3 regions of the Streptomyces sp. NPDC046925 genome follow, and region 1 is predicted to be linked to each of the others. Evidence: riboswitches for the same ligand, from Rfam matches in the RefSeq annotation. Region 1 holds a riboswitch; each other region holds the start of a gene.

Region 1 (9,671 bases):
CGATCGACGGTAGACCCCGCTAGGGTCGACAGCGGTCGCCCGCGTACTCATCCGGTACGCGACGTACGACCGCAGGATCTGACGAGGAGGCCATTGCCGAGCATGGGATGCGAACGACACCCCACCGGCAATGGCCTTCTTCGTATGTGCGCCGAGCAAAAAGAAGCGAGAACTCCATGACCACCACCAAGGCCGACACAAACAGTGGCGACGACAAAGTCCCCGGTCGTTTCCTGCTGAAGCTCTCCGGTGAGGCATTCGCCGGCGGGGGCGGCCTTGGCGTCGACCCCGACGTGGTGCACGCGATCGCCAAGGAGATCGCCGCGGTCGTCCGCGACGGCGCCCAGATCGCGGCCGTCATCGGCGGCGGCAACTTCTTCCGCGGCGCGGAGCTCCAGCAGCGCGGCATGGACCGTGCGCGCTCCGACTACATGGGCATGCTCGGCACGGTCATGAACTGCCTCGCCCTCCAGGACTTCCTGGAGAAGGAGGGCATCGACTGCCGCGTGCAGACCGCCATCACGATGGGCCAGGTCGCGGAGCCGTACATCCCGCTGCGCGCCGTACGGCACCTGGAGAAGGGCCGTGTGGTCATCTTCGGCGCCGGTATGGGCATGCCGTACTTCTCCACCGACACGACCGCGGCGCAGCGCGCCCTGGAGATCGACGCCGAGGCCCTGCTCATGGGCAAGAACGGCGTCGACGGGGTCTACGACTCCGACCCCAAGACCAACCCGGACGCGGTGAAGTACGACGCGCTCGGCTACGGCGAGGTCATCACCCGCGACCTGAAGGTCGCCGACATGACCGCGATCACGCTGTGCCGCGACAACAAGCTGCCCATCCTGGTGTTCGAGTTGCTCTCCTCCGGCAATATCGCCCGTGCCGTCAAGGGTGAGAAGATCGGCACGCTCGTGGGCGACGAGGGCACCCGCGCCTGATCCCGGGGACGCCCCCCGGGGGATGGACAAAGCCCTGCCGGTCGGACACGGTGCAGGGAAAGAGACGCGACGCAGCCGACACCCCATGGACTCCCCCTACTTCACCGTGTGGGGGCGCCCCCAGCCCACTCACAACACGCAGGAGCAAGTGGTGATCGAAGAGACCCTCCTCGAGGCCGAGGAGAAGATGGAGAAGGCCGTCGTGGTCGCCAAGGAGGACTTCGCCGCGATTCGCACAGGCCGTGCGCACCCGGCGATGTTCAACAAGATCGTGGCCGACTACTACGGCGCCCTTACGCCGATCAATCAGCTGGCCTCGTTCTCGGTGCCCGAGCCGCGGATGGCCGTGGTGACCCCGTTCGACAAGAGCGCGCTGCGCAACATCGAACAGGCGATCCGCGACTCCGACCTCGGCGTCAACCCCAGCAACGACGGCAACATCATCCGGGTGACGTTCCCCGAGCTGACGCAGGACCGCCGCAAGGAGTACATCAAGGTCGCCAAGACCAAGGCCGAGGACTCCAAGATCTCGATCCGCTCCATCCGCCGCAAGGCGAAGGAAGCGATCGACAAGGCGATCAAGGACGGCGACATCGGCGAGGACGAGGGCCGGCGCGCGGAGAAGGAGCTCGACGACACCACCGCGAAGTACGTCGCCCAGGTGGACGAGCTGCTCAAGCACAAGGAAGCCGAGCTGCTCGAGGTCTGAGGGCTCGAGGTCTGAGGACTGAGGAATCCGATCCGTGAACGACTCTTCCCGGGGGGCGCCTCCCAGAGCCGGGTACTGGGGGCCGCCCGACCAGGGCCCTGCTCAAGGTGCTCAAGGGGCTGCTCCGGCAGGTCCCGCGTACGATGCGCATGACGCCCTGTATCCAGCAGAGACGCGGCCCATGCCCATCGTGCCCGACATGCCTGACGTGCCTGACGTACCCCAGGAGCCCATGCCCAGCGCAGCATCACAGCCCGCCCCTGAGGCGCCGCGCGCGCCTCAGGCGCCGCAGAAGAAGAGCGCGGGCCGTGACCTCGGCGCGGCCATAGGAGTCGGCGTCGGGCTCGGCGTGGTGATCATCGCGTCGCTCTTCATCGTGAAGGCCGTCTTCGTCGGTGTCATAGCGGTCGCCGTCGTGGTCGGTCTCTGGGAGCTCACCTCACGGCTTCAGGAGCGCAAGGGCATCAAGGCGCCGCTGGTTCCGCTCGCGGTGGGCGGCGCCGCGATGGTCGTCGCCGGGTATGTCCGCGGGCCCGAGGGCGCCTGGGTCGCCATGGCGCTCACCGCGCTCGCGGTGCTCGTCTGGCGGATGACCGAGCCGCCCGAGGGCTATCTGAAGGACGTCACGGCGGGCGTCTTCGCGGCGTTCTACGTCCCGTTCCTCGCCACGTTCGTGGCGATGATGCTCACCGCGGACGACGGTCCGATGCGGGTCCTCACGTTCCTGCTCCTGACCGTGGTCAGCGACACCGGGGCGTACGCGATCGGCTGGCGCTTCGGCAAGCACAAGCTCGCCCCGCGCATCAGCCCCGGCAAGACCCGCGAGGGCCTGGTCGGCGCGGTGACGTTCGCGATGGCGGCGGGCGCGCTGTGCATGGAGTTCCTGATAGACGGCGGCACGTGGTGGCAGGGGCTGCTCATCGGCCTCGCGGTCGCCGCGAGCGCGACCCTCGGTGACCTCGGCGAATCCATGATCAAGCGGGACCTCGGCATCAAGGACATGGGCACGCTGCTCCCCGGTCACGGGGGCATCATGGACCGCCTCGACTCGCTGCTGCCGACCGCGCCGGTGGTGTGGCTGCTGCTGGTCGTCTTCGTGGGGTCCGGCTGAGCGGGGCTGCGCGGGTGTGCGTGATGCGTGACGTGATGCGTGATGCGTGATGCGTGATGCGTGATGCGTGCGTGATCTGTACGTGAGGGGCTCGTCGTCCATGGGGGCGGCGGGCCCCTTTTCGCAGGCGTTTTTTGTACGCACGGGACTGCCCTATACGACGAGATCCCGTCACCTCATGTGTCCCTTACGGCCCGTCCCATAGCCTCGCAGGGGGACACTTCCAGTGATGCCGCGTGTCTCCGCCTTGAGGATCTTGAGGAGACGATGGTGACCGGAGTCGGCGCGCGGTTTCTCGCGGGCGGCGTGATCTTGGCCTGCATGGCGCTCGTCGGCCCCAGCGCGCCGGACGGAACCCGCGTCGCCAAGCCGCTGCCGGCCGGCGCCCCCGATGACTTCGTGCCGAACCGCGTCATGACGTGGAACATCTGCAATCCCTGCAACGAATCCGGGAGCAACGCAGGCCGGGCCGCGGACATCGCCTCGTACGCGCCCCAGGTCGTCGGGCTGCAGGAGGCGTGCGTGCGGGACGTGGAGAGGATCCGGGACTATCTCCAGTACCTGTACGGGCTCGACTACCACGTCGAGTACGGGTCGGTGCTGCACAGTTGGAGCCGCTGCGGGGGACTGCCGTGGAATCCCGGCGGCTTCGGGCAGGCGATTCTCTCGGCGGCGCCGATGAAGGACCGCGTGAGCGTGGAGTACCCCGACGGCGGATCCGAGGACCGGGGGTACATGGAGGTCACCACCACGGTGGACGGCCGCCCCGTCCGGGTCTTCAACACGCACCTGGCCCAGCGGCAGCAGGCGGAGGTCCGGACGGAACAGGCAGGCGTACTGGCGAAGGCGGTCGCCCGGCACGACCGCACGATCGTGCTCGGTGACTTCAACGCGGTGCCGGAGAGCCCCGAGCTCACCGGGATGTGGGGCCTGGCCGCGGACGCCGACCCCGACTGCGGCCCTTCGGCCACGGGCAGCGGCGACTGCGAGACGACCACCGACTGGCAGAGCAAGTTCGACTACGTCTTTCTGCGCGGCTTCGTCTCGCTGGAGCATGGCGTGCACCTGACCGAGTACTCGGACCACGACTTGGTGCACGCCGACCTGGGACCGGCGTAGCTCACTCCTCGTGGCCTCACTCCTCGTGGCTCACTCCAGTACGCCGAGCTCGGTGTCGGGACGGCAGTGCGGGCACGCGTCGATCTGCTCGTACAGCGCTTGGCGCGCCTGGTCCCTGCTGACGCCGCGGGACCGCTTGCCCGCCATGTGGCAGCCGCCGACGTGCACGTACACCGGGGCGCGCCCGTCGAGCCCCTGCTCGACCAGCCACTCGGGGACGGGCGGCCGGGCCCGCTCACCACGAACCCGCTCGGCCTCCCGCCGCTCGGCGACCCCGATCGCCTCGTCCAGCCGCTGAACCCACATGGCATGCCAGGTCCGCAGGGTGCGAAGACGCGGCAGGTCAGGCGGGAGGTCGCTCACATGTTCGAGTCTAAGGGGCTGGCCTGCGAGGCTTCGAAGAAGGTGAGGGGGTGGCTGCGTGCCCCGCGGTCAATCGACAGGCGCCGGCTGCACGGTGAGGGACCGGATCGCGATCCGCAGCCCGATCGCGGTGCCGCTGGTGGCCGCGATCAGCAGCGCAGCCACCAGCCAGAAACTGAGCGTCTGCCCCGTCGACAGCATCACGGCCGCACCGATGACGCCCCCGATCGGTAGTCCCACAAGGGGGTGCCAGTCCTCCTTGCGAACCGCGTACATAAAACCGGGGGCGAGCGCGAAGCCGCCGATGAACGTTGCGGCCATGCGCCTGCCGGCGTCCGGAACGGCCGGGCACCCGCGGCTGTTCGGGCAGGGCGGGCCATCCATCAGCCCGGCTATCCCCCAGGCCAGGCTGACCACGGCGGCGACGAAGGCAGTCAGCGCGACGAGACCCGTCCACTTCAGGAGCATCCGCAGATCTTAAGCGGGCATGTCATCTATTTCGATAGAAATTCCAAGGGGGGCGATCGCTGGGCCGGGCGTCGAGAACGCACGACGACCTCACCCGCAGGCGGTGACCCGGTCAGGGTCCGGATGTCTGCGACACTGGATGGACCATGCCTGTACCCGGAGAACTTACCTTTGTCGCGCCCCGTGGAGCCAAGAAGCCGCCGCGGCATCTCGCCGACCTCACGCCCGCCGAGCGCAAGGAAGCCGTCGCCGCCGTCGGCGAGAAACCGTTTCGCGCCAAGCAGCTCTCGCAGCACTACTTCGCGCGGTACGCGCACGACCCGGAGCAGTGGACCGACATCCCCGCCGGGTCGCGCGGGAAGCTGCAGGAGGCGCTGCTTCCCGAGCTGATGTCCGTGGTGCGGCACATCAGCTGTGACGACGACACCACGCGCAAGACGCTGTGGCGGTTGTTCGACGGGACGCTCGTCGAGTCCGTGCTCATGCGCTATCCCGACCGCGTGACGATGTGCATCTCGTCGCAGGCCGGGTGCGGGATGAACTGCCCGTTCTGTGCGACGGGGCAGGCCGGTCTCGACCGGAATCTGTCGACCGCCGAGATCGTGCACCAGATTGTTGATGGGATGCGCGCGCTCCGGGACGGGGAGATTCCCGGTGGGCCCGCCCGGCTCTCCAACATCGTCTTCATGGGGATGGGCGAGCCGCTCGCCAACTACAACCGGGTCACCGGAGCCATCCGCAGGCTGACCGACCCCGAGCCGGACGGCGTGGGGCTCTCCCAGCGCGGCATCACCGTCTCGACCGTCGGGCTCGTGCCCGCCATCCACCGGTTCGCCGACGAGGGCTTCAAGTGCCGGCTCGCCATCTCGCTGCACGCGCCGGACGACGAGCTCCGCGACACCCTCGTACCCGTCAACACGCGGTGGAACGTGCGTGAGGTCCTCGACGCGGGCTGGGCGTACGCGGCCAAGTCCGGGCGCCGCCTCTCCATCGAGTACGCGCTGATCCGGGACATCAACGACCACGCCTGGCGCGGTGACCGGCTCGGGCGGCTGCTCAGGAACAAGCCCGTGCACGTGAACCTGATCCCGCTGAACCCGACGCCGGGCTCGAAGTGGACGGCATCGCGGCCGGAGGACGAAAAGGCCTTCGTGGACGCCATCGCCGCTCACGGGGTGCCCGTCACGGTTCGTGACACCCGAGGTCAGGAGATCGACGGGGCATGCGGTCAGCTTGCCGCGTCGGAGCGTTAGTCTGGCTTGAACACAACTGCACAGCCGGAACACATCTTCATATTCCGACAGGGGAGCGCCACAGCGCTGAGAGTGCGGCACCAAGGACAGGTTGGCCGCAGACCCTCTGAACCTTGCCCGGGTCATTCCGGGTAGGAAGTTCGGACACCACTCAAGCTGTTGCGCCCTGCCCGCGAACCGGTCCGATCCGGCCTGGTCCGCGGGCAGGGCCGCGTCTCTTCCTGGTCACTCCAGGAGGATTGAACTCAGTTGAACTCAGTGAGCAGCATCAAGAAGAGCACTGCCATCGCGGTCGCGGTCGGCCTCGGAGCCGTCGCGCTCACCGCCTGCGGCGGCTCGTCGGGCAGTGGCGGCGAGACGGACTCCAAGAGCGTCACGCTCGTCAGCCATGACTCCTTCAACGTCTCCAAGGACGTACTGAAGGCGTTCGAGAAGAGCTCCGGGTACAAGGTCAACGTCCTCAAGGACGGCGACGCCGGAGCCGCCGTGAACAAGGCGATCCTGTCGAAGGACAACCCCCAGGGCGACGTCTTCTTCGGCGTCGACAACACCCTGCTCTCGCGCGCGCTCGACAACGGCCTCTTCCAGTCGTACGAGGCCAAGGGCTCGGACCAGATCCTTTCGCAGTTCCGCGTCGATCAGGGCAAGCATCGCGTCACGCCCGTCGACAGCGGCGACATTTGCGTCAACTACGACAAGAAGTACTTCGCCGACAAGAAGCTCGCGCCGCCGAAGACCTTCGCCGACCTGGCCAAGCCCGCCTACAAGAACCTGCTCGTGACCGAGAACGCCGCGACCTCCTCGCCCGGCCTCGGCTTCCTCCTCGGCACCGCCGCCCAGTACGGCGACGACGGCTGGCAGGGCTACTGGAAGAAGCTCAAGGCCAACGGCGTCAAGGTCGTCGACGGCTGGGAGCAGGCCTACAACGAAGAGTTCTCCGGATCCGCCGGTGGCAAGAAGGCCAAGGGCGACCGCCCGCTCGTCGTCTCCTACGCCTCGTCCCCGCCCGTCGAGGTGCTCTACGCCAAGCCGCAGCCCAAGGAGGCGCCGACCGGCGTCGCGACCGGCACCTGCTTCCGGCAGGTCGAGTACGCGGGTCTGCTCAGCAACGCCAAGAACGAGAAGGGCGGCAAGGCGCTGCTCGACTTCCTGATCGGCGCCGAGTTCCAGCAGGACATGCCGCTGAACATGTTCGTGAACCCGGTACGGAAGAACACCGAGCTGCCCGAGCTGTTCACCGAGCACGGGGTGAAGGTCGACGATCCGCAGACCATGGCTCCGAAGAAGATCGCCGACAATCGCGAGCAGTGGGTCAAGTCGTGGACCTCGCTCGTACTGAAGTAAGCAGACCCCGTAAGGGGCTCTCGCGCGGGAGCGCGGCGCGGCTCGGTCTCATGGCCGTGCCCGTCGCGTTCTTCGCGCTCTTCTTCGCCTACCCGGTCGCCGCGATCGTCGCGCGCGGCCTGAAGGTGGGCGGCCAGTGGCAGTTCGGGCGGATCGCGGACGTCGTGGCGCAGTCCGACGTCCGGCACGTGCTGTGGTTCACCACCTGGCAGGCGCTCGCGTCGACCGCGCTCACGCTGCTCATCGCGCTCCCCGGCGCGTACGTCTTCGCGCGCTTCGAGTTCAGGGGCAAGCAGGTGCTGCGGGCGGTCGTCACGGTGCCGTTCGTGCTGCCGACGGTCGTCGTCGGCACCGCGTTCCTCGCGCTGCTCGGCCGTGGCGGGCTGCTCGACGAGATGTGGGGCGTGCGGCTCGACACCACGGTGTGGGCGATCCTGCTCGCGCACGTCTTCTTCAACTACGCCGTCGTCGTACGGACGGTCGGCGGGCTCTGGGCTCAGCTCGACCCGCGCCAGGAGGAGGCCGCCCGGATGCTCGGCGCCTCGCGGTGGACGGCCTGGCGGACGGTGACGCTGCCCGCGCTCGGCCCCGCCGTCGCCGCGGCGTCCCTCATGGTCTTCCTGTTCACGTTCACCTCCTTCGGCGTCGTACAGATCCTCGGCGGACCCGCGTACTCGACCCTCGAAGTCGAGATCTACCGGCAGACCGCCCAGCTCCTCGACCTGTCGACGGCCGCCGTCCTGACGATCGTGCAGTTCGCGGCGGTCGGCCTGATCCTCGCCGTGCACGCGTGGACCGTGCGCAGACGGGAGACCGCGCTGAAGCTCGTCGACGCCGCCACGGTCGCGCGGCGACCGAGGGGCGCGGGGCAGTGGACGCTCCTCGGCGGGGTCATGGCCACGATCGCCGTACTGATACTGCTGCCGCTCGGAGTGCTGATCGAGCGATCGCTGAGCGGCCCGGGCGGGTACGGCTTCACCTACTACAGGGAGCTGACGTCGGCGGAGGGCGGAGCCTTCCTCGTCCCGCCGATCGAAGCGGTCTGGAACTCGCTCCAGTACGCGCTCGCCGCCACCGCCATCGCCCTGGTGATCGGCGGGCTCGCGGCGGCGGCGCTCACCCGGAAGGCCGGTCGCCTGGTGCGCGGTTTCGACGCGCTCCTGATGCTGCCGCTCGGCGTCTCCGCGGTGACGGTCGGCTTCGGCTTCCTGATCACGCTGGACAAGCCGCCGCTCGACCTGCGCTCCACCTGGATTCTGGTGCCGCTCGCGCAGGCCTTGGTGGGCGTGCCCTTCGTCGTACGCACCATGCTGCCCGTCCTGCGCGCGGTGGACGGACGCCTGCGCGAGGCGGCGGCCGTGCTCGGGGCGTCGCCGCTGCGGGCGTGGCGGGAGGTCGACCTGCCGATGGTGCGGCGGGCGCTGCTCATCGCCGCCGGGTTCGCCTTCGCCGTGTCGCTCGGTGAGTTCGGCGCGACCGTGTTCATCGCGCGGCCGGACAACCCGACGCTTCCCGTCGCCGTGGCACGGCTCCTCGGGCGGGCGGGCGAGCTCAACTACGGCCAGGCGATGGCCCTTTCGACGATCTTGATGGTGGTGTGCGCGGTGTCCCTGCTGCTGCTCGAACGGCTCCGTACCGACCGCACGACCGGGGAGTTCTGATGGGCGCGGACACGGGTGCGGGGCTGCTGACGCTGGCAGACGCGACCGTGCGGTTCGGGGCGCGGGCCGTCCTGGACGGGGTCGGCCTCGAGGTCGCGCGGCACGAGATCGTGTGCGTGCTCGGGCCCAGCGGCAGCGGCAAGTCGACCCTGCTGCGCGCGGTCGCCGGGCTCCAGGAACTCGACGCCGGGCAGGTGCTGCTCGACGGCCGTGATCAGCGGGGTGTGCCCGCGCACAAGCGCGGGGTCGGCCTGATGTTCCAGGACCATCAGCTCTTCCCGCAGCGTGACGTGGCGGGCAATGTCGCGTTCGGGCTGCGTATGCACGGGGTGTCGCGGGGCGAACAGGCCGACCGGGTGGCCGAGTTGCTCGACCTGGTGGGTCTGCCGGGGGCGCAGCGCCGGGCCGTCGCCTCACTCTCGGGCGGGGAGCAGCAGCGGGTCGCACTCGCGCGTGCCCTCGCGCCACGACCGCGGCTGCTCATGCTCGACGAGCCGCTCGGGCAGCTCGACCGGTCGCTGCGGGAGCGCCTTGTCGTCGAACTCCGTGAGCTGTTCGACGAGTTGGGTACGACCGTGCTTGCGGTCACGCACGACCAGGGCGAGGCGTTCGCGCTCGCGGACCGGGTCGTGGTGATGCGGGACGGGCGGATCGCCCAGTCCGGTACGCCGCTCGATGTCTGGCGGCATCCCGCGGACGAGT
Region 2 (9,671 bases), on a different contig from region 1:
CAGAGCGCGATCACGCCGTTGTCGATGAGCTCCATCACCGCGATGGACAGGGTGTCCGCGGCGAGCGCGACCCGGAACGCCGTCCTGAAATCGACGCCCGCCGCGAGGATGCCGCGCAGCGTCAGGGCGTAGCCGAAGAAGAAGGCCAGGATGATCGCGAGGATCATCGTCTGCATGTTGCCCCAGCCGAGGGCGGTGCCGATGACCATGCCGAGGATCTCGCCGATGGCGCACCCGGTGAGGCAGTGCAGGGTCGCCCTGGCCGCCATCTGCCAGCTGACCTTGCCCGCGCCGTGCGGCTCGTGGGTGTGGTGCTCACCGTGGTCGTGACCGTGGTGCGCGTGCCCGGCGTGTGCGTCGTGCTGCATGAGATCCCCCAACGTCGGATAGCGGCTCCTGCCGTCTGACAGGAACCGTATACCCCTAGGGGGTATTCCTCAAGAGATCTCTGGGGGCTCTGGGGTGTCTAGTTGCTCCTGAGCTCCTTCAGGCGCGCCACGTCCGCCGCGTGCCCCTCCTTGCCGCCGGGCGTCTCGATGATCAGCGGTACGTTCTCGGTCGCCGGGTGGGCCATCAGCTCGCGGAAGGGCTCCTCGCCGATGTGACCGGTGCCGATGTTCTCGTGCCGGTCCTTGTGGGCGCCGACCACGTCCTTGGAGTCGTTGGCGTGCACCAGCTTCAGGCGGCCCTCGCCGACGGTGTCCACCAGGAGGTCGAGGGTCTGCTTCATGCCGCCGGGCCCGGCCAGATCGTGCCCCGCCGCGAAGATGTGGCAGGTGTCCAGGCAGACGCCCAGCTTCGGGTGGGCGTCGAGCGCCTCGAAGTACGGGCCGAAGTCCCAGGTGCGGGAGCAGAGCGAGAAGCCCTGGCCCGCGGTCGACTCCAGGAGGAGGAAGGGGTCGTCGTCGTGCGTCAGCTCGTCCAGGAGCGGCAGCATCCGCTCACGCACCTGCGCGAGGGCGACGGCGCGGTCCCGGCCGCCGGTCGCGGAGCCGGTGTGCACGACGACGCCGAGGGCGCCGATCTCGCGGCCGCGGCGCAGCGAGTGGCGCAGGGACTCCACGGACTTCTCGACGGTCGCCTCGGTGTGCGAGCCGAAGTTGATGAGATAGGGCGCGTGGACGTACGCGGGAATCCGCTCGGCGGCGCAGGCCGCACGGAATTCCTCGTCCTGCTTGGGATTGCCGATCGGCGTCGCCCAGCCGCGCGGATTGGCCACGAAGACCTGGACGGCCTCGGCGCCGAGCTCACGGGCGTACGAAAGTCCTACGGAGGCGAGTCCGCCGGCCACGGGGACATGGCCGCCGACGGGATTGCGGGACGGGACGCTGGGGGAGTCGTTGCTGCTCACCCGCTCCAGGATGGCACGCGCGCGGGGGCGCCTCGTCGGCGGATCCCGGCAAGGGCCCGAGTCGTACGTCCTCGGGCCCCCGGCCGGTGACTAGCGGATGGTGATGGTGATCTCCGAGCCCTTGGGCGCCCGGTCGCCGCCCTCCACGGACTGGCTCTCCACCTTGTCGCCGAAGATGCCGAGCAGACCGCGGTCCTCGTCGACCTGGAAGCCCGCGTCCTCCAGCTCCTGTGTGGCGTCGTCCACGCTCATGCCCTCGACGTCCGGGACCTCGATCATCTCGGGGCCCTTGGAGAGCGTCAGCGTGACCGTGTCACCCTCGGCGAGCCGCTTCTCGCCCTCCCGGGGGGACTGGTCGACGACAGTGCCCTTGTCCTCCTCGGAGTGAACCCGCTCGGTCTTGATCTTGACTTTGAGACCTGCCTCCTCCAGCTCGGAGGTGGCGTCTTCCCGGGAGTCACCGGTCACGTCGGGGACCTCGACCTCGCGGCCCTTGCTGACGACGAGCGTGATGGCGGAGCCCGCCTTGCGCTTGGTGCCCGTCTCCGGGTCCGTGCTGATCACGGAGCCCTTGCGGACCTCGTCGCTGAATGCCTTCTTCGTCATTCCGGGGGCGAGCCCGGCGTCCTTGAGCTTGTTCCTTGCCTCGGACAAGGGGCGGCCCTCGAGGTCGGGGACCTTCACGATCTCCGGGCCCCTGGAGATCGTCAGCGTCACGCTGCCGTTGTCACGGATGCGCTCGCCCGCCTTGGGGTCGGTGGCCATGACTGTGCCCCGCTTGTCCGTGTCGCTGTAGGCGCGCTTGATGTCCCCGACGTCGAGCCCGGTCTCGTCCAGGCGCTTCTTGGCCGCCGACTCGCTCTTCGCGAGGAGCGGCGGGACCTTCGTGAACTGGCCGGAGTTGATGTACCAGACGCCCGCGCCGATGCCGAGGGCGAGCAGGACGGCCGCGACGATCGCCAGGACCCCGCGGCGCGGGTTGGGGCGCCCTCTGCGGCCGGGGGCGGCGGGCGGCTCGGGGGGCGGCGTGGCCAGGATGCTCGTGCGGTTGAGCGCGTCCTGACGGCTCGGCTCGTCCTGACCGCCGTCCGCGGGGAGCGGCAGCTGTACGGCGCGTCCCGCGCGCGGGATCACGTTCGTACGGTCTTCGGAGTTGTCGTGCGGGTCGTGGTCCGCCGTGAGGGCCTGCGGAGGCACCGCGTCCAGCTGTTCCACGGAGAGCGCGGCCCGTGCCTGCCTGGCCTGCCCCAGGAGCGCCACCGCGTCGTGCGGGCGGACCTCGGGGTTGCGGGCGGTGGCGGAGGCCACCAGGTCGTCGAGTTCGACGGGCAGGCCGGGGACGGCCGCCGACGGGGGCGGCACGTCCTCGTGGAGGTGCTGGTAGAGCACCTGGGCGGGCGACTCACCGGAGTGCGGCTTGGCGCCGGTCAGCATTTCGTAGAGCACGACACCGCTGGCGTACACGTCCACGCGCGTGTCGGCCGTGCCGTGCTCTATCTGCTCGGGGGCGAGATAGGAGACGGTGCCCAGGATCGTGCCGGTCGTGTTCGTGACGGTGTCCACGGCCCGCACGAGACCGAAGTCGGCGACCTTCACCCGGCCGTCGTCCCCTATGAGGACGTTCTCCGGCTTCATGTCGCGGTGCACGAACCCCGCGCGGTGCGCGGCGCCGAGCGCGGCGAGGACCGGCTCCAGGATGTCGAGGGCCGCGCGCGGCTGGAGGGCGCCGCGCTCGCGGAGCACGTCACGCAGGGTGCACCCGGCCACGTACTCCATCGCCAGATAGACGTACGCCCCGTCGGCGCCCTGGTCGTACACCCCCACCACGTTCGGGTGGGAGAGCCGGGCGATCGACTTCGCCTCGCGGATGAAGCGGTCGACGAACGAGACGTCGGCGGCCAGCGTCGGGTGCATCACCTTGAGCGCGAGCACGCGGTCGAGGCGGGTGTCCACGGCCCGGTAGACCGTGGCCATCCCGCCGACCGCGATCCGCCCGTCCACGCGATAGCGGCCGTCGAGCACCTGCCCGACGAGCGGGTCCTGAAGGGTCGTGTCCACGGGGGGATTCTACGAGCCACCGCTGACACCGATGCCCGCCCGGGGAGGCCCGGGCCCCGACTGCAGCCGAGCTGTGACAGGCGCCGGAGATCAGAAGGCGGGCCGCTCCGGATCGAGCCGGGCCATCCCCTCCACGGGCGAAGAAGCCTCGGCGAAGTGCCTCCGGGGAATCCGCCCGGCCCGGTGCGCGAGCCGCCCCGCCTCGACGCCGTGCCGCATGGCCTCGGCCATGAGGACCGGCTCCTGCGCCCGTGTAACGGCGGAGGCGAGCATCACACCCGCGCACCCCAGCTCCATCGCGAGCGCCGCGTCGGACGCCGTGCCCGCCCCCGCGTCCAGGATCACCGGCACGCCCGCGCGCTCGACGATCAGCTGGAAGTTGTGCGGGTTGCGGATGCCGAGCCCGGAGCCGATGGGGGAGCCGAGCGGCATGATCGCCGCACAGCCCGCGTCCTCCAGCTTCCGGGCGAGCACCGGATCGTCGTTCGTGTACGGCAGGACCGTGAAACCGTCGTCGACCAGGGTCTCCGCGGCGTCGATGAGCTCGATCGGGTCGGGGAGCAGCGTGCGCTCGTCCGCGATGACCTCGAGCTTCACCAGATCGGTGCCGAGCGCCTCCCGTGCGAGCCGGGCGGTCAGGACCGCCTCGCCCGCGGTGAAGCAGCCCGCCGTGTTCGGCAGGACGCGGATGCCGAGCCGGTCGAGGACGGAGAGCACGGAGCCCTGCACGCCGGGATCCAGGCGGCGCATCGCGACCGTCGTCAGCTCCGTGCCGGAGGCGACGAGGGAGCGTTCGAGGATGTCCAGGCTCGGCGCACCGCCCGTACCCATGATCAGGCGCGAGGAAAGGGTGAGCCCGCCGATGACGAAGGGGTCGTCTGCCATGTCGGTTCAGCCTCCTTGGACGGCGGTGAGGACCTCGACGCGGTCCCCGTCGGCGAGCGGCGTTGCGGCCCACCGCGTGCGCGGTACGACCGTTTCGTTGAGGGCGGCGGCGACCCCGGAGGGGGCCGCGGTGAGGGTGGCCACGAGGGCTTCGAGCGTGGTGCCCGCGGCCACATCGCGTGCTTCTCCGTTGACGGAGACGGCTGTAACGGCTGGGAGAGTCATGCGGGCTGCTCCATGAAGCGCTGCGTGAGGGAGGCGTCGGCGAAGCGCAGCGGGGTGAATCCCCGCGCCTCGTCGGGCAGTTCACCGGTGGTCAGGGCGTGCGCCATCACGTCGCCGGTGACGGGCGTCAGAAGCACGCCGTTGCGGTAGTGGCCGGTGGCCAGCTGGAGGCCGGGGAGCGCGGTCGGGCCCAGCATCGGCGCGTTGTCGGGGGAGCCGGGGCGCAGGCCCGCGCGGGTCTCGGTCAGCGGCAGTTCCGTGATGCCCGGTACGAGTTCGTGGGCGTCCCGGAGCAGCTCGTACACGCCGCCCGCGGTGACCGTCGTGTCCCAGCCGAGCTCCTCGGTGGTCGCGCCCACGACGAGTTCGCCGTTCTCGCGGGGCACCAGGTAGACGCTGCTGCCGCGCACGACGGCGCGCACGGTGCGGCTCAGGAACGGCGCGTACCGCTGCGGCACGGCCAGCCGCAGCACCTGCCCCTTCACGGGGCGCACGGACGGCAGGACGCCCTCGGGGACCCCGGCCAGACGCCCGCTGAGACTGCCCCCGGCGAGCACGGTCTGACCGGCCTCCAGGGCGGTGCCGTCGGCGAGGACGACTCCGGTGGCCCGGTCCGCCGCGACCGCAAGGCGCTCCGCCCACACGCGGTGGAAGACCACGCCCGCCCGCTCGCAGGCCACCAGGAGTGCGGCGGCGAGCCTGCGCGGGTCGACCTGGTGATCGCCGTCGACGCGCAGGCCGCCCCGCACGCCGGGCGCGAGCATCGGCTCCAGGCGGCGGCACTCGCGCCCGCTCAGCCACTCCGACGTGAGCCCGGAGCGCTCCTGGAGGGCGTGCAGCTCACGCAGGTGGGCGCGGTCGTCCGAGTCGAGCGCGACGGCGAGCGTGCCGCACGCGCGGTAGCCCAGATCCCGGCCGCTCGCCTCGGCGAGCTCGGCCGCGAACTCCGGATAGCGCTGCGCGGAGGCCAGATTGAGGCCGAGGAGCGTCTGCTCCCCGTAGTGCAGCTCGGTGACGGCGGCCAGCATGCCCGCGGCTACCTGCGCCGCGCCGCCGCCCGGTTCGGGGTCGACGACCGCGGCGGACATGCCGAGCTGGGCCGCCCGCCAGGCCGTGACCAGGCCGATGATGCCGCCCCCCACGACCAGGACGTCGGTCGTCTTTTGGGGTGCTGTGGGTGAATGCATGGGCGTCCAGCCCCTCCCTTCGCCGGCATGACCCGGATCAGGTTCGTACGGTCGGAGGCCGTTCCAGCCTCCCTCTCAGCCCGGTGCGTCCGGGCTCCCGCGAGTGTCTGCACGGCAACCTTAGCCTTTGGCGCCCCGGCGCAGTAGGGCGGCTGTGCGCTCACGGACCGTGACGTTGTGTCAGAGATCTCCTCGCCGGGCCCTGAGATGCTTCCGCCCCACCGTCCTACAGTGATCGGGTGAGCGAGCAGCAGAGGCAGGACGAACGGCGCGTGGTCATCGTCGGCGCGGGGATGGCCGGGGTGCAGACCGCCGTGGCCCTGCGCGAGCAGGGATTCGCCGGTGCGGTCACCCTGATCGGCGCGGAACCCCACCAGCCGTACGACAGGCCGCCGCTGTCCAAGGCCGTGCTGCTCGGCAAGGCGGAGGGCTCCGCCTTCGACATCGACTTCGAGGCCCTGGGCATCGAGCTGAGCCTGGGCCACCGGGTCACGGGTATGCGCCCGGCGGACCACGCGCTGGACACCGCCTCGGGCCCGGTGCCCTACGACACCCTGGTCATCGCCACCGGCGCCGAGCCGGTCCTGCTGCCCGGTACGTCCGGAGTGCCGGGCGTCCATCTGCTGCGCACCCTCGACGACGCCGAGCGGCTGCGGCCCGTGCTCGCCGGGCAGCACCGCATCGTCGTCGTCGGCGCGGGCTGGATCGGCGCCGAGTTCGCGACCGCCGCGCGTGAGGCCGGCTGCTCGGTCACCGTCGTCGAAGCCGCCGGGCGGCCGCTCGCGGGGGCCCTGCCCGAGGAGGTCGCGGCGCCGATGACGTCCTGGTACGCCGACTCCGGGGCCGAACTGCGCGTCCACGCGCGCGTGGACCGCGTCGAGCCCGGCAGCGTCCTGCTCGCCGACGGCACCCGGCTGCCCGCGGACGCGGTCGTCGTCGGCATCGGCGCACGCCCCGCCACGGACTGGCTCGCGGACTCCGGCATCACCCTGGGCGCCCACCGCGAGATCGTCGCCGACGACCACCTGCGGACGTCGGAACCCGATGTGTACGCGGTCGGCGACTGCTCCTCCTTCCCTTCGGGAAGGTATGGCGAGCGCCTTCTCGTCCACCACTGGGACAACGCCCTGCAGGGCCCGCGCACGGTGGCGGCGAACATCATCGGCGAGACACCGTCGGCGTACGACCCCGTGCCGTACTTCTGGTCCGAGCAGTTCGGCCGCTTCGTCCAGTTCGCCGGTCATCACACCGCCGACGACGAGCTGGTGTGGCGCGGCGATCCGTCGGGCGCGGCCTGGAGCGTGTGCTGGCTGCGCGGGGGCGCCCTTGCGGCCGTTCTCGCGGTGGGCCGCCCCAGGGACCTGGCGCAGGGCCGCAAGCTGATCGAGGCGGGCGCACGCCTCGATCCCGGCCTGGTGGCGGACCCCGCGGTACCGCTGAAGAAGGCCGTGCTGCCGTAGGGCTTGCGTATCCGAGGGGGCGGCTGCCCGGCCGCTGTCGGTGCCCGGAGCTAGGCTTGTCCCCGTGACCGAGATTGACGCAAAGACCGATGCTCTCGTCCCCGAGTGGCTGCACCTTCCCGACATCGCAGAAATGCTGGACGTCGAGGTGACGCGTGTGCGCCAGCTGGTCAAGGAGGGCCAGCTGATCGCCGTACGCCGTGGTGAGAACCGCGCGCTCGCGGTGCCGGCCGCCTTCATCGACGGCGAGAAGATCGTCAAGGGCCTCACCGGCACCTTGACGCTCCTGAGGGACGACGGCTTCACCGACGAAGAGATGCTGGAGTGGCTCTTCACTCCCGACCCGACCCTGCCCGGCACCCCCGCGCAGGCCCTGAGCGAGAATCGCGGGACGGAGGTGAAGCGCCGCGCACAGGCGCTCGCCGTCTGACCGACACGGAAAACCGTTGCGTACGGGCCGTGTGTCCTCCGGGGCACACGGCCCGTAGGCCGCCGACGACCGGGGGGACCCACACATGGCCACCAAGCCTGCCCGCGAGCAGCTCGCCGACGCCCGCCTCTACCTGTGTGTGGACGCCCGCAAGCGCCAGGGAGACCTCCCCGAGTTCCTGGACGCCGTCCTCGGCGGCGGCGTCGACATCGTGCAGCTGCGGGACAAGGGCATGGAGGCGGCCGAGGAGCTCGAACACCTCCAGGTCTTCGCCGACGCCGCCCGCAGGCACGGCAAGCTCCTCGCGGTGAACGACCGCGCGGACGTCGCGCACGCCATCGGCGCCGACGTGCTGCACCTGGGCCAGGGCGACCTGCCCGTGCCCGCGGCCCGCCGCATCCTCGGCGACGACGTACTCATCGGCCGGTCCACGCACGCCGAAGCCGAGGCCGCCACCGCGGCGACGCAGGACGGCGTGGACTACTTCTGCACGGGCCCCTGCTGGCCCACCCCCACCAAGCCGGGCCGGTACGCCCCCGGACTCGACCTCGTCCGGTACGCGGCTTCTCTCGATTCCCTCGGCACTGACCGCCCCTGGTTCGCCATCGGCGGCATCGACGCCGGCAATCTCGACGAGGTGCTCGAAGCGGGCGCCCGCCGCGTCGTCGTCGTGCGGGCCATCACCGAGGCGGACGATCCGGCGGCCGCGGCGGCCGACTTCGCAAAGCGGCTGCGTACGGCCTGATCGTCGATCTTCGGCCAACCTTCGCGGAGGCTGTCCGCAGGGTGGACGGGGATTGGCCGGTAGCGGTGGCCCGTCGCTAACCTGCCCGTATGGCCCTAGGCACACCTTCCACCAGATCAGATCGCGCACGCACCGTGCGTGACATGCTCGCGACCGGCGAGACGACGTACTCCTTCGAGTTCTCGGCGCCGAAAACCCCGAAGGGCGAGCGGAACCTGTGGAACGCCCTGCGCCGGGTCGAGGCGGTGGCCCCCAGCTTCGTCTCCGTGACGTACGGAGCGGGCGGCTCGACGCGGGCGGGCACGGTCAAGGAGACGGAGCAGATCGTCGCCGACTCGACGCTCACGCCGGTCGCCCATCTGACGGCGGTCGACCACTCCGTGGCCGAGCTGCGCAACATCATCGGGCAGTACGCGGACGCCGGCATCAGGAACATGCTCGCGGTCCGCGGCGACCCGCCCGGCGACCCGCTCGCCGACTGGGTCAAGCACCCCGAGGGCCTGACGTACGCCGCTGAACTCGTCCGGCTGATCAAGGAGTCGGGCGACTTCTGCGTCGGCGTCGCGGCCTTCCCCGCGATGCACCCGCGCTCGGAGGACTGGGACATCGACGTCCGGCACTTCGTCGACAAGTGCCGGGCGGGCGCCGACTACGCGATCACACAGATGTTCTTCTATCCGGAGGAGTATCTGCGCCTTCGTGACCGGGTCGAGGCCGCGGGCTGCTCGACACCGATCATTCCGGAGATCATGCCGGTCACGAACGTGCGCATGCTCGAACGGCTGCCCCAGCTCAGCAACGCGTCCTTCCCGCCGGAGCTCAAAGAGCGCATCCTCACAGCCAAAGACGATCCGGCGGCTGTACGCTCCATTGGCATCGAGTTCGCGACGGAGTTCTGCGCGCGGTTGCTGGCCGAGGGTGTCCCGGGGCTGCACTTCATCACGCTCAACAACTCCACGGCGACTCTGGAAATCTACGAAAATCTGGGCCTGCATCACCCGCAGGCCTGACCGGCCGTACCCCGGAGGGCGGCGGCCGCGGGGAGAGGGGCGTACATGGGCTGGACGGTCCTCTACATCGCGTTCGGATGCGTCGCGCTGTGGCTGCTCGGCGAAGTGCTGTTGCAGTACAAGGCGCGGCTGCGCTGGCGGCTCCTCGCCTTCGGCGGCTTCCTCGGCGTGGTCATCGGCGTGCTGCTGCCCTCGGTGGTGGTCATCGGGATCGGCGCGATCGCCTTCGCCACGGGACAGACGTACGTGACACTGTCGTTCCGCCGCGGCTTCTCGACCGGCTGGGCGCTCGGCGGCCAGCCCGGTCTGAGCAAGCGCCG
Region 3 (9,671 bases), on a different contig from region 1:
GCAGATCACGCCGACGCTTGTGGCGGTGAAGGGGTCGAAGACCTTGTACGGGTCGGTGCTGTCGAACGCGATCATCGCGAGGGCGGCCACGCCGAGCACCGAGCCCGCGACGCCCGCGAGGGTCTGGCCGACGACCAGGCCGCCGAAGGCCGCCTTCTCGCTGCGGGAGTGGCGCGAGTAGTCGGCCACCAACGGCAGCCAGGAGATCGACACGGCGATCACACTGTCGGCGGCGAACCAGAAGTCCTTCCAGGAGCCGCCCTCCATCGGGATGCCGCGCCCTGCCAGGTCCCAGCCCAGGTAGCAGATGGCCAGGACGACGGCGACGGTGACGTAGCGGCGTATGAGGCGCAGGGCGCCGAGCGGGCGCAGCGTGAGCGCGGTGGTGACCGCGCCCGCGAGGAGCACGTACAGCCAGCCGGGGCCCGGTTCGCCGAAGGCCTGGCGGGCCAGGATCTTCAGGCCGGTGGAGATGACGACCAGCTCGAAGACGGCCCAGCCGACCATCTGCAGCACATTGAGGACGGTGGGCAGATAGGAGGCCTTCGCGCCGAACAGGCCGCGCAGCAGCACCATCGAGGGTGCGCCGGTGCGGGCCCCGGTGATGGCGGCGAGGCCAAGAGCGAGGGTGCCGATCAGGGTGCCGACGACGGACGCGGTGACGGCGGCGGCGAACGACAGGGTCGGACTGCCGGTGCCCAGCGGGTCGAGCACGACCAGCATGCCGCTGAAGCCGAGCAGGCTCACCCCCAGATTGGCCCAGAAGGTGCCCTGGTCCAGGCCGCTCAGGACCTTGGGGGTGGGCTGGTCGAGGGTGAGCGGCGCTTCGTTCGCCGGGGCCTGGGCCGGCGTCGGGGTGGTGGTATCGGTGGTGGTCGTCACTTCGCGGGCTCCGCATCCCGGGCAGGAGCGGCGCCGAACGGCCAGGACTCCACGCGCCAGGCGGCGTCCCAGAACATCCACTCCCAGGTGGAGGCAGTGGTGAAGGCCGTACGCATGCGTGCGCGGGTGGCCGGGTCGGCCTGGTCCGCGAGCCGGTTGACGATCTGGCGGGCGTGTTCGGTGGCGGCTTCGAACTCCTCGTCGGCGTATGTGGCGATCCAGTCGCCGTAGCGATGGGCGGCGAGGTCGCCGGCCTGCTCGAGGAGCCCCCGGCCCACCTCGGCGTAGATCCAGAAGCAGGGCAGGACCGCGGCGGCCAGTTCCGGGTATCCCTGGGTGTGGGCCACGGAGAGCAGGTAGGAGGTGTATCCGGTGCAGGTGGGGGAGGGGGCCCAGGCATCGACGTCGACGACGTTGCTCTGGTGCAGCGAGCTTTCGACGACGACGGCGTCGTGGGCGGACTTCGCGAAGAACGCGATGTCCTGCGGCCGGTCGGCCTTCGCGGCGGCGCTGGCCAGCGCGCGGGCGTAACCGCGCAGGTATAGGGCGTCCTGGGCCAGGTAGTAGACGAACTTCTCCCGGTCCAGGGTGCCGTCGCCGAGGCCGGTGACGAACGGCAGCTTGTCGATGCCCGCACGTATGTCGGCCGTGTCCGTCCACAGCTCGTCGCAGAAGGTCGTGGTCATGGTGGTCAGCTCCAGTACTGGTGGAAGTGGTGGACGGGGCCGTGGCCGTGGCCGACGTGCAGGGTGTCGGCAGCGCGCAGGGCCCCGGTCAGGTAGTCCTTCGCGGCGCGGACGGCGGTGTTCCAGTCGTCGTGCTGCGGGCGCAGGGCGGCGATGGCGGAGGAGAGGGTGCAGCCGGTGCCATGGGTGTTGCGTGTGTTCACCCGTGGCGCGGACAGCTCGGTGACGCCCGCGCCCAAGGCGCCCGTAGCTGCTGTGGCGTCAGCGGCGTCAATCGCGTCGGCGAGGATGTCGACGGATTGTGCGTCGTGCGTGTGGTGGCCGCCCTTGAGCAGGACACGCCGGGCGCCGGCGCGGAGGAGTGCGCGGGCCTGCTCGACGGCGTCGGCGCGGTTCTTGGCGGCGGCGGTGCCGAGGAGGTCGCCGGCCTCGGGGAGGTTGGGGGTGATGAGGTCGGCGAGAGGCACGAGACGCTCGCGCAGCACGCTCACCGCATCGGCCTCCAGGAGGCGGTGACCGCTGGTCGAGACCATGACGGGGTCCAGGACGACGTACGGGGGACGGTGGCGCTCCAGGGCATCCGCGACGGCTGCGGCGATCGCGGCGTCGGCCAGCATGCCGATCTTGACGGCGTCCACCCGGACATCGGCGAACAGCGTGTCGAGCTGCTCGGTGACGAACGCCGGAGGCACGGCATGGATTCCGGTGACGCCCCGGGTGTTCTGCGCGGTCAGGGCGGTCAGAACTGCTGTTCCGTAGGCCCCGTTGGCGGAGAACGCCTTCAGGTCGGCCTGGATGCCGGCGCCGCCGGAGGGGTCGCTGGCGGCGATGGTGAGGGCGATGGGCGGGCTGGTCACGCGGGGATCTCCTGTCGTGGGATGCGGACGAGGGAACGGGCTGCGGCCTCGGGGTCGGGCTGTCCGCAGACCGCGCTGACGACAGCGATCCCGGCCGCACCGCTTGCCCGGACCGCGGCGGCCCGGGACACGCCGATCCCGCCGATGGCCACGCACGGCAGCGCGCTGGCCCGGACGATCTCGGCCAGGCCGCCCAGACCGAGCGGGGCGTCCGCGTCCGGCTTGGTGGACTGCTCGAACACCGGACCGACACCGAGGTGGTCGACGGCATCCGGTACGTGCGCCAGCTGTTCGGGACGGCTGACGGACAGGCCGATGTAGGCACGGGGTCCGAGCCGGCGCCGGGCGCTCATGGGGGAGAGGTCCCGCTGCCCCAGGTGGACGCCGTCCGCGCCCAACCGGACCGCCACATCCAGACGATCATTGACGATCAAGGGGACACCGGTGCCCGCGAGTTCGGCCTGGATCGTCCGCCCGAGCGCGCACAGCGTGCGGGCGTCCGCGTCCGGATCGCGCAACTGGACAGCGGTCACACCGCCCTTGACGGCGGCGGCCACGGTGGCCGCGACACCGCGCTCGCCGCAGAGCCGGGTGTCGGTGACGAGATACAGGGACAGGTCAAGCGGTGGTCGCATGGGTTGCTCCTTGGGGTTACCCGGCCGGGGAAGGGCGCGGGAAACGCATCGGGAGGTGCAGGGAAAGGCAGGGCCCTGACGCGCAGGAACCGTGAGCTGTCCGCAGGGATACGGGTGTGTGTCCGCAGGAACTATCAGACGGCGGGTGGGGGGGGCGGACCCCAGGACGGGCGGAGGCTGTTCAGCAGGTGGCGTCCGGGCCGGCCGCTCACCGTAGAACCGCTCAACACCCCTGCGCTCAGCGCAGGTTGAGATCCCGGGCGAGCCGGTCCGGGCTGAGCTCGTACAGCGCATCGATCAGCGCGACCGCGAACGTGCCGGGTCCCGCCGAGCCAGTGGCGGCGATCTCCGCGGCCACGGCGAGCAGACCCGACGCGGCAGTGGCGGCCAGCAGCGCGTCGCCGGTGACGGCCGTGCAGGCAGCCACCAGGGCGCCCAGTGAGCAGCCGGTTCCTGTCACCCGTTGCAGCAGCGGGTGCCCGTTGGCCACACGCACCACGCGCGTCCCGTCGGTCAGGACGTCCTCCGGGCCGCTCACGGCGACCGCGCAGCCGTAGCGCCGGCCCAGCGCGATGGCCGCGTCCAGCGCCGCCTCGGGGGCATCCGTACTGTCCACGCCGCGCCCGCCCGTGCCGCCGCTGTCCAGCGCCAGGATCTCGGAAGCATTGCCGCGAATGACCGCCGGAGGTGCGCTCTCCAGGAGTTCGCGCGCGAGGTCGGTGCGGCAGGGCAGCGGACCGACCGCCACCGGGTCGAGCACCCACGGGCGTCCGGCCCCGGCCGCTTCCTTGACCGCGACGCGCATCGCCTCGGCCGTCACGGACGTGACCGTACCCAGGTTGACCAGGACGCCCCCGGCCACCCGGGCCAGTGCTCCGGCCTCCTGCGCGCTGTGCACCATCGCGGGGGCGGCCCCCGCCGCGAGCAGCACGTTCGCGGTGAACTGCGACACCACGACGTTGGTCAGGCAGTGCACAAGGGGCGCGGAGCTCCGCACAGACGCGATCACGTCCGCCACGGCAGCACGGGAAACAGCAGGGCCGTTATGGGCAGGTATGGAGGCAGCGTCCATCGTCAGCACCCTTCCTACGCCGGCATTACCCGGTCCAGGTTCATGCGGTCGGCGGCAAGGGGAGCAAGTCCCGTCCGCCCTCTCAGCCCGGCTACTCCCGAGCTCCCGCGGTGGTCACCACGCAATGTACATCCCTGGGGGACGGGAGTGCGCACTTGGGGCGCACTCGGGTCCTCACGTCCCGACGCGCCCGGGCCCGGACTCCGCGTTCAGGCGCGCGATCTCCGCCGGGCGCCCAGCCCTCCGCGGCTGCGACAGTGCGCGCCGCCTTTCCACGCGCTGCCGTGTGCGCAGACGGTCACTGGCCACATGCGTAGTGCATGATCGTGAACGCGTGGCGCGTGCGAGCCGCGAGGGGCGAGTTCGAGGTCCTGCCGGACGAAGTCCGTTTCGACGCAGGGCTGTTGACGGATGGTCGGGGTGAATGGCTGCGCGGTGCCCCGCGAGACACCGCAGAGTCGGTGCGCTGGGCTAGCCGCCGCAGGCGCAGTTGGTCGCGGCCGGAACTTGCCCGGAGAGCTCGCTGGCGCAGCATGTGTCACCGCTCGCGCCGGCCCGGGCGCTCTTGCCGAGGGTGTCGGCGTCGGCCTTGACCACGTAGACCTCCCAGGGCTCCTGGCCGGGGCCGTGGACCCAGACCTTGTCCTGGAGGGCGTAGCAGCAGGAGGTGTCGTTCTCCTCGAAGGTCGCCAGTCCCGCGTCCTTGAGGCGGTCGGTGGCCGCGGTGACCTGGGCGGTGGACTCGACCTCGACGCCGAGGTGGTCAAGGCGGGTGTCCTGCCCCGGCTCGCCCTCGATGAGGACGAGCTTGAGCGGGGGCTCGGTGAGGGCGAAGTTGGCGTATCCCTCACGCCGCTTGGCCGGTTCGGTGCCGAACAGCTTCGCGTAGAAGGTGATCGACGCTTCGAGGTCGCTGACGCGCAGGGCGAGCTGAGCACGGGACATGGCGGCACTCCCATTCGCTTGTATCGATGTCTGTCGATGCAACATTGCGCCCTGGATCGAAGGGTGTCAACATAGAAGAATGTCGAATCAAGAGCTTGTGGTGTTGGGGCAGACCAGTGGGGCCGACGCGTGCTGCCCGGGGCTGCTGACCACCCCGCTGGACGAGGAACAGGCGGCCGACCTGGCGAAAGTCTTCAAGGCGCTCGGCGATCCGGTGCGCCTGCGGCTGCTGTCGATGATCGCTTCGCAGGCGGGCGGAGAGGTCTGCGTGTGCGACCTGACCCCGGCCTTCGACCTGTCGCAGCCGACCATCTCGCATCACCTCAAGCTGCTGCGGCAGGCCGGTCTGATCGACTGCGAGCGGCGCGGCACATGGGTCTACTACTGGCTGCTGCCGGAGATGACCGACCGCCTCGCGGGCATCCTGACCCGCCCCGCCGGCACGCCGCTGCCCGACCGCGGCGAGACGGCCGGTACTGCCTCGTGAGCGCTGCCGCACCTGAACAGGGCGTGGCAGGGCGGCTGTCGTTCCTGGACCGCTATCTGGCCGTGTGGATCCTCGCCGCGATGGCCGCCGGCCTCGGCCTGGGCCGCCTGGTCCCGGGGCTGGGAGACGCGCTGGCCGCCGTGACGGTAAGCGGGGTGTCCCTGCCGATCGCGCTGGGCCTGCTCGTGATGATGTATCCGGTGCTCGCCAAGGTCCGTTACGACCGGCTCGACACCGTGACCCGGGACCGGCGTCTGCTGCTGCCTTCGCTGCTGCTGAACTGGATCATCGGCCCGGCCCTGATGTTCGCCCTGGCCTGGCTGTTCCTGCCGGACCTGCCCGAGTACCGCACCGGCCTGATCATCGTCGGCCTGGCCCGCTGCATCGCCATGGTCATCATCTGGAACGACCTCGCCTGCGGACACCGGGAAGCGGCTGCCGTCCTCGTCGCGCTCAACTCGGTGTTCCAGGTGATCGCGTTCTCCGCGCTCGGCTGGTTCTACCTCCAGGTGCTGCCCGGCTGGCTCGGCCTGGAACAGACCGGACTCGACGTACCCGTCTGGGAGATCGCCCGCAGCGTCCTGATCTTCCTCGGCATCCCGCTCGCGGCCGGATACCTGACCCGCCGCATCGGCGAGAAGACCAGGGGCCGCGCCTGGTACGAGGCGAAACTGCTCCCGCGCATCGGCCCGTTCGCCCTGTACGGGCTGCTGTTCACCATCGTCATCCTCTTCGCCCTCCAGGGCGACGCCATCACCAGTCAGCCGCTGGACGTGGTCCGCATCGCGCTGCCGCTGCTGGTCTACTTCGCTCTCATGTGGGCCGGATCCATGGCGCTGGGCAAGGCCGTCGGCCTCGACTACCCGCGTACCACCACGCTCGCCTTCACCGCCGCGGGTAACAACTTCGAGCTGGCCATCGCCGTGGCCATCGCCACCTTCGGCGCCTCCTCGGGGCAGGCCCTGGCCGGCGTCGTCGGCCCGCTCATCGAAGTGCCCGTCCTGATCGGCCTGGTCTACGTGGCCTTGTACGCGCGCCGCTACTTCACCGCCCCAACCGCCGCCGCACCGCAGGAAGAGCCCACCCATGCCTGACACCCCTCAGCAACCGTCGGTGCTGTTCGTCTGCGTCCACAACGCCGGGCGCTCACAGATGGCGGCCGCCTTCCTCACCCACCTCGCCGGGAATCGCGTCCGGGTCCGGTCCGCCGGATCCGCCCCGGCCGACACGGTCAACCCGGCCGTGGTCGAGGCCCTCGGCGAGGTCGGCATCGACATCTCCGCCCAGGTGCCCAAGGTCCTCACCGTGGAAGCCGTCCAGGCCTCCGACGTCGTGATCACCATGGGCTGCGGCGACACCTGCCCCGTCTTCCCGGGCAAGCGCTACCTCGACTGGCAACTGCCCGACCCGGCAGGCCAAGGCGTCGACGCCGTCCGCCCCATCCGCGACGAGATCGAACAACGCATCCGCGCCCTGATCGACGACATCGCACCGACGGCCCGCGCATGACCGGCATAGACCGTTAGGACGTCGTCGGCATGATCGGGCCGCAGCGGTTCGATGCGAACGTCCCGGGTGCGACGGCGCCGTGCTCGGCTGGACCGCCGCATCCGCGGTCTCCGACCGGTGTACGTATGCCGGGGTGGTCGAGCACTCCGTGTACGTCCACCCCAACGCCCGTGGCCGGGGCATCGCCGCCGCCCTGCTCGCGGCTCCCATCACCTCGACGGAGACGGCGGGCATCTGGACGATCCAACCCGGCATTTTCCCCGAGAACACCGCCAGCCTCGCCCTCCACCGCAAGCTCTGCTTCCGCGAGACAGGCACCCGCGAACGCATCGGCCAGCATCACGGAACCTGGAGAGACGTCGTCATGATCGAACGACGAAGCCCCGCGCTCTGACCCGGCAGGTGCCTGGCCGACGCGGCGAGCGGAAAGCAGTACGTCGATGCCGCCGCCGGAGCCGAGACCCACGCACGTCTGTCGTTTTCGGCGTCCGGGGTGGAGCTGAAGTTGTCGTCGGCCTCGCGATGGCCGAGGGTCCGCAGCAGGCGGTGCCGCCCGCGCCAGTCCGCCATTTACATAAGCTGTGAATATAAAAAGGCTATGCTTCTCGAATGAGTCGTCAAAACACCGCTCCCGACGCGTCCGCCGCCATCGGGGCAGCCCTCTACGGTCTGGCCACCAGAGCCGCGCGACGCCTGCCCAGGGACATGAGCCTGACGTCCGCCGCCACGCTGGCCACCCTGGATCGGACCGGCCCGCGGCGCATCACCGACCTGGCCGCGGTCGAGGGCGTCACCCAGCCCGCGATGACCACCCTGGTCCGGGTGATGGAGGAGTCCGGCCTGGTCGAGCGGCGCGGCGATGCGTCCGACAAACGGGTCACGCTGGTGTGCCTGACCGAGGCCGGCGCCTCCTATGTCCGGACGCGGCACCAGGCGGGCGTCGACGCGTTCGAGCAGTTGATCGGCGAGCTCACCGGCGACGAGGTCGAGGCGCTGACGGCTGCCCTCCCCGCGCTGAAGCATCTGGCAGAACTCGAAAGCCAGGACCGCGAAGGGCCGAAGCAGTGACCGGACAGCCGGTAGGCGGAGCCGAGGTGAACGAGTTACCGGTGGCGCGTTCCGAGCCGCGGCTGCTGGTCCCCGCCCTGATGTTCATCGCTCTGGTCGTGGCCGCGGTCGCCAGCCTCGGGACGCCACTCATCACCAGCGTGGCGACCACGTTCCACGTCTCGCTCGACAGCGCGCAGTGGACACTGACCGTCGCGCTGCTCAGCGGCGCCATCGCCACGCCGGTCCTGGGCCGGCTCGGTGCAGGCCCGCACCGCCGTGCCACGATCCTCGTCACGCTGGCGGTCGTCGTCGCCGGCAGCGCGCTCACCGTGCTGCCGCTGCCGTTCGCGTGGCTGCTGGCCGGCCGGGCGGCCCAGGGCGTCGGGCTCGGCCTGACGGCGCTGATGATGGGCGTGGCCCGGGACCACCTCCCCGAGGAGCGCAGCGCGGCCGTGATCGCCCTGGTCTCGGTGGTCTCGATCATCGGGGCCGGCGTCGGCTACCCGCTGGCCGCACTGCTCGCCGAACTCGGCGGGGTACGGGCCGCCTACGCCCTCGGTTTGGTCGCCACCGCCGCCGCCCTGCTGATCGCGTGGCGCTTGATGCCCCAAGCCCCCGAAGGCCGCTTGGCCCGCGTGGACGTGGCAGGCGCGGTCGTCCTGGCCGCTGCGCTGCTCCTGGTGCTGTTCCTCGCCGGCGAACGGAACCTGTGGAGCCGGCACCTCGCCGTGGCGGCGGGCCTCGCCGTCGTCGCGGTGCTGCTGCTCGGCGTCTGGGCCGTCATCGAACTGCGCAGCGCGACGCCCCTGGTCGATGTGCGGGCGATGCGGCACCCGGCGGTCGCCGGGGCGAACCTCGCCATGTTCGTCGGCGGGATCGGCATGTACCTCCTGCTCACACTCGTCACCCGGTACGCGCAGACGCCGCACGGCGCCGGCTACGGCTTCGGTCTGACGACCTTCGTCGCCGGGCTTGTCCTCGTCCCGTTCTCGGTGCTTGGGTTCGTCGCCGGCAAGCTCACGCCGCGGGTACGGACGCGGATCGCTGATCCCCTGCTCCTGGCCGGCAGCGCCGTCGTGGTCGGCGGCGGGTTTGCCCTGTTCGCGGCTGCCCGGTCGGATCTGGCCGAACTGTTCGTGGCGATGGGCGTGCTGGGCTTCGGCGTCGGCGGCTTCTCGGCCGCGATGCCCGGCGTCATCCTGGCCGTCACGCCCAAGAGCGAGACGTCGAGCGCCATGAGCTTCAACTACGTTGTCCGCAGCGTCGGTTACTCCCTGGGTAGCGCCATCGGCGGCCTGATCTTGGCCGCGGGCACCGGCCCCGGCCGCCTCTTCCCCGACGACCGTGCCTACACCACCGCGGCGCTGGTCGGCATCGGCGCCATGGCGATCACGACGCTGACAAGCCTCGCGCTCGCCCGCCGACGCCCGTCCGAGACCAACCGTTAAATCGATCCACTCATCCCAACACTGGAGGTTCCATGCCCAAGGGCTACTGGGTCAGCGTCTACCGCACCATCTCCGACCCCGAAAAGGTGGCTGTCTACAA

The links. A riboswitch is a leader RNA that binds a small molecule or an ion and turns the genes downstream of it on or off. The one in region 1 is predicted to bind thiamine pyrophosphate.
Region 2: it holds a riboswitch for thiamine pyrophosphate, as region 1 does, so the genes downstream of both, thiO (glycine oxidase ThiO) here and ABZ906_RS36060 (thiamine ABC transporter substrate-binding protein) in region 1, are expected to answer to the same signal.
Region 3: it holds a riboswitch for thiamine pyrophosphate, as region 1 does, so the genes downstream of both, thiM (hydroxyethylthiazole kinase) here and ABZ906_RS36060 (thiamine ABC transporter substrate-binding protein) in region 1, are expected to answer to the same signal.

Annotation. Positions count from the first base shown of each region.
Region 1 is NZ_JBEYWZ010000012.1:176,465-186,135, forward strand. It holds gene pyrH (UMP kinase) at 177-941, shown strand; gene frr (ribosome recycling factor) at 1,093-1,650, shown strand; gene ABZ906_RS36035 (phosphatidate cytidylyltransferase) at 1,685-2,761, shown strand; gene ABZ906_RS36040 (endonuclease/exonuclease/phosphatase family protein) at 3,029-3,880, shown strand; gene ABZ906_RS36045 (DUF6233 domain-containing protein) at 3,911-4,243, opposite strand; gene ABZ906_RS36050 (hypothetical protein) at 4,313-4,711, opposite strand; gene rlmN (23S rRNA (adenine(2503)-C(2))-methyltransferase RlmN) at 4,858-5,964, shown strand; TPP riboswitch at 6,004-6,120, shown strand; gene ABZ906_RS36060 (thiamine ABC transporter substrate-binding protein) at 6,223-7,308, shown strand; gene ABZ906_RS36065 (iron ABC transporter permease) at 7,284-8,969, shown strand; gene ABZ906_RS36070 (ABC transporter ATP-binding protein) at 8,969-9,671, shown strand, end outside.
Region 2 is NZ_JBEYWZ010000003.1:401,310-410,980, reverse strand. It holds gene ABZ906_RS15085 (DUF4396 domain-containing protein) at 1-368, opposite strand, end outside; gene ABZ906_RS15080 (deoxyribonuclease IV) at 467-1,351, opposite strand; gene pknB (Stk1 family PASTA domain-containing Ser/Thr kinase) at 1,442-3,409, opposite strand; gene ABZ906_RS15070 (thiazole synthase) at 3,500-4,294, opposite strand; gene thiS (sulfur carrier protein ThiS) at 4,301-4,519, opposite strand; gene thiO (glycine oxidase ThiO) at 4,516-5,706, opposite strand; TPP riboswitch at 5,704-5,817, opposite strand; gene ABZ906_RS15055 (FAD-dependent oxidoreductase) at 6,000-7,166, shown strand; gene ABZ906_RS15050 (Rv2175c family DNA-binding protein) at 7,231-7,596, shown strand; gene thiE (thiamine phosphate synthase) at 7,682-8,341, shown strand; gene metF (methylenetetrahydrofolate reductase [NAD(P)H]) at 8,431-9,351, shown strand; gene ABZ906_RS15035 (hypothetical protein) at 9,397-9,671, shown strand, end outside.
Region 3 is NZ_JBEYWZ010000004.1:588,900-598,570, forward strand. It holds gene ABZ906_RS21170 (cytosine permease) at 1-882, opposite strand, end outside; gene tenA (thiaminase II) at 879-1,568, opposite strand; gene thiD (bifunctional hydroxymethylpyrimidine kinase/phosphomethylpyrimidine kinase) at 1,574-2,425, opposite strand; gene thiE (thiamine phosphate synthase) at 2,422-3,060, opposite strand; gene thiM (hydroxyethylthiazole kinase) at 3,299-4,132, opposite strand; TPP riboswitch at 4,126-4,251, opposite strand; gene ABZ906_RS21195 (ArsI/CadI family heavy metal resistance metalloenzyme) at 4,604-5,077, opposite strand; gene ABZ906_RS21200 (metalloregulator ArsR/SmtB family transcription factor) at 5,157-5,564, shown strand; gene arsB (ACR3 family arsenite efflux transporter) at 5,561-6,658, shown strand; gene ABZ906_RS21210 (arsenate reductase ArsC) at 6,651-7,073, shown strand; partial or broken gene ABZ906_RS21215 (N-acetyltransferase family protein) at 7,147-7,467, shown strand; gene ABZ906_RS21220 (MarR family transcriptional regulator) at 7,779-8,141, shown strand; gene ABZ906_RS21225 (MFS transporter) at 8,138-9,571, shown strand; gene ABZ906_RS21230 (DUF1330 domain-containing protein) at 9,604-9,671, shown strand, end outside.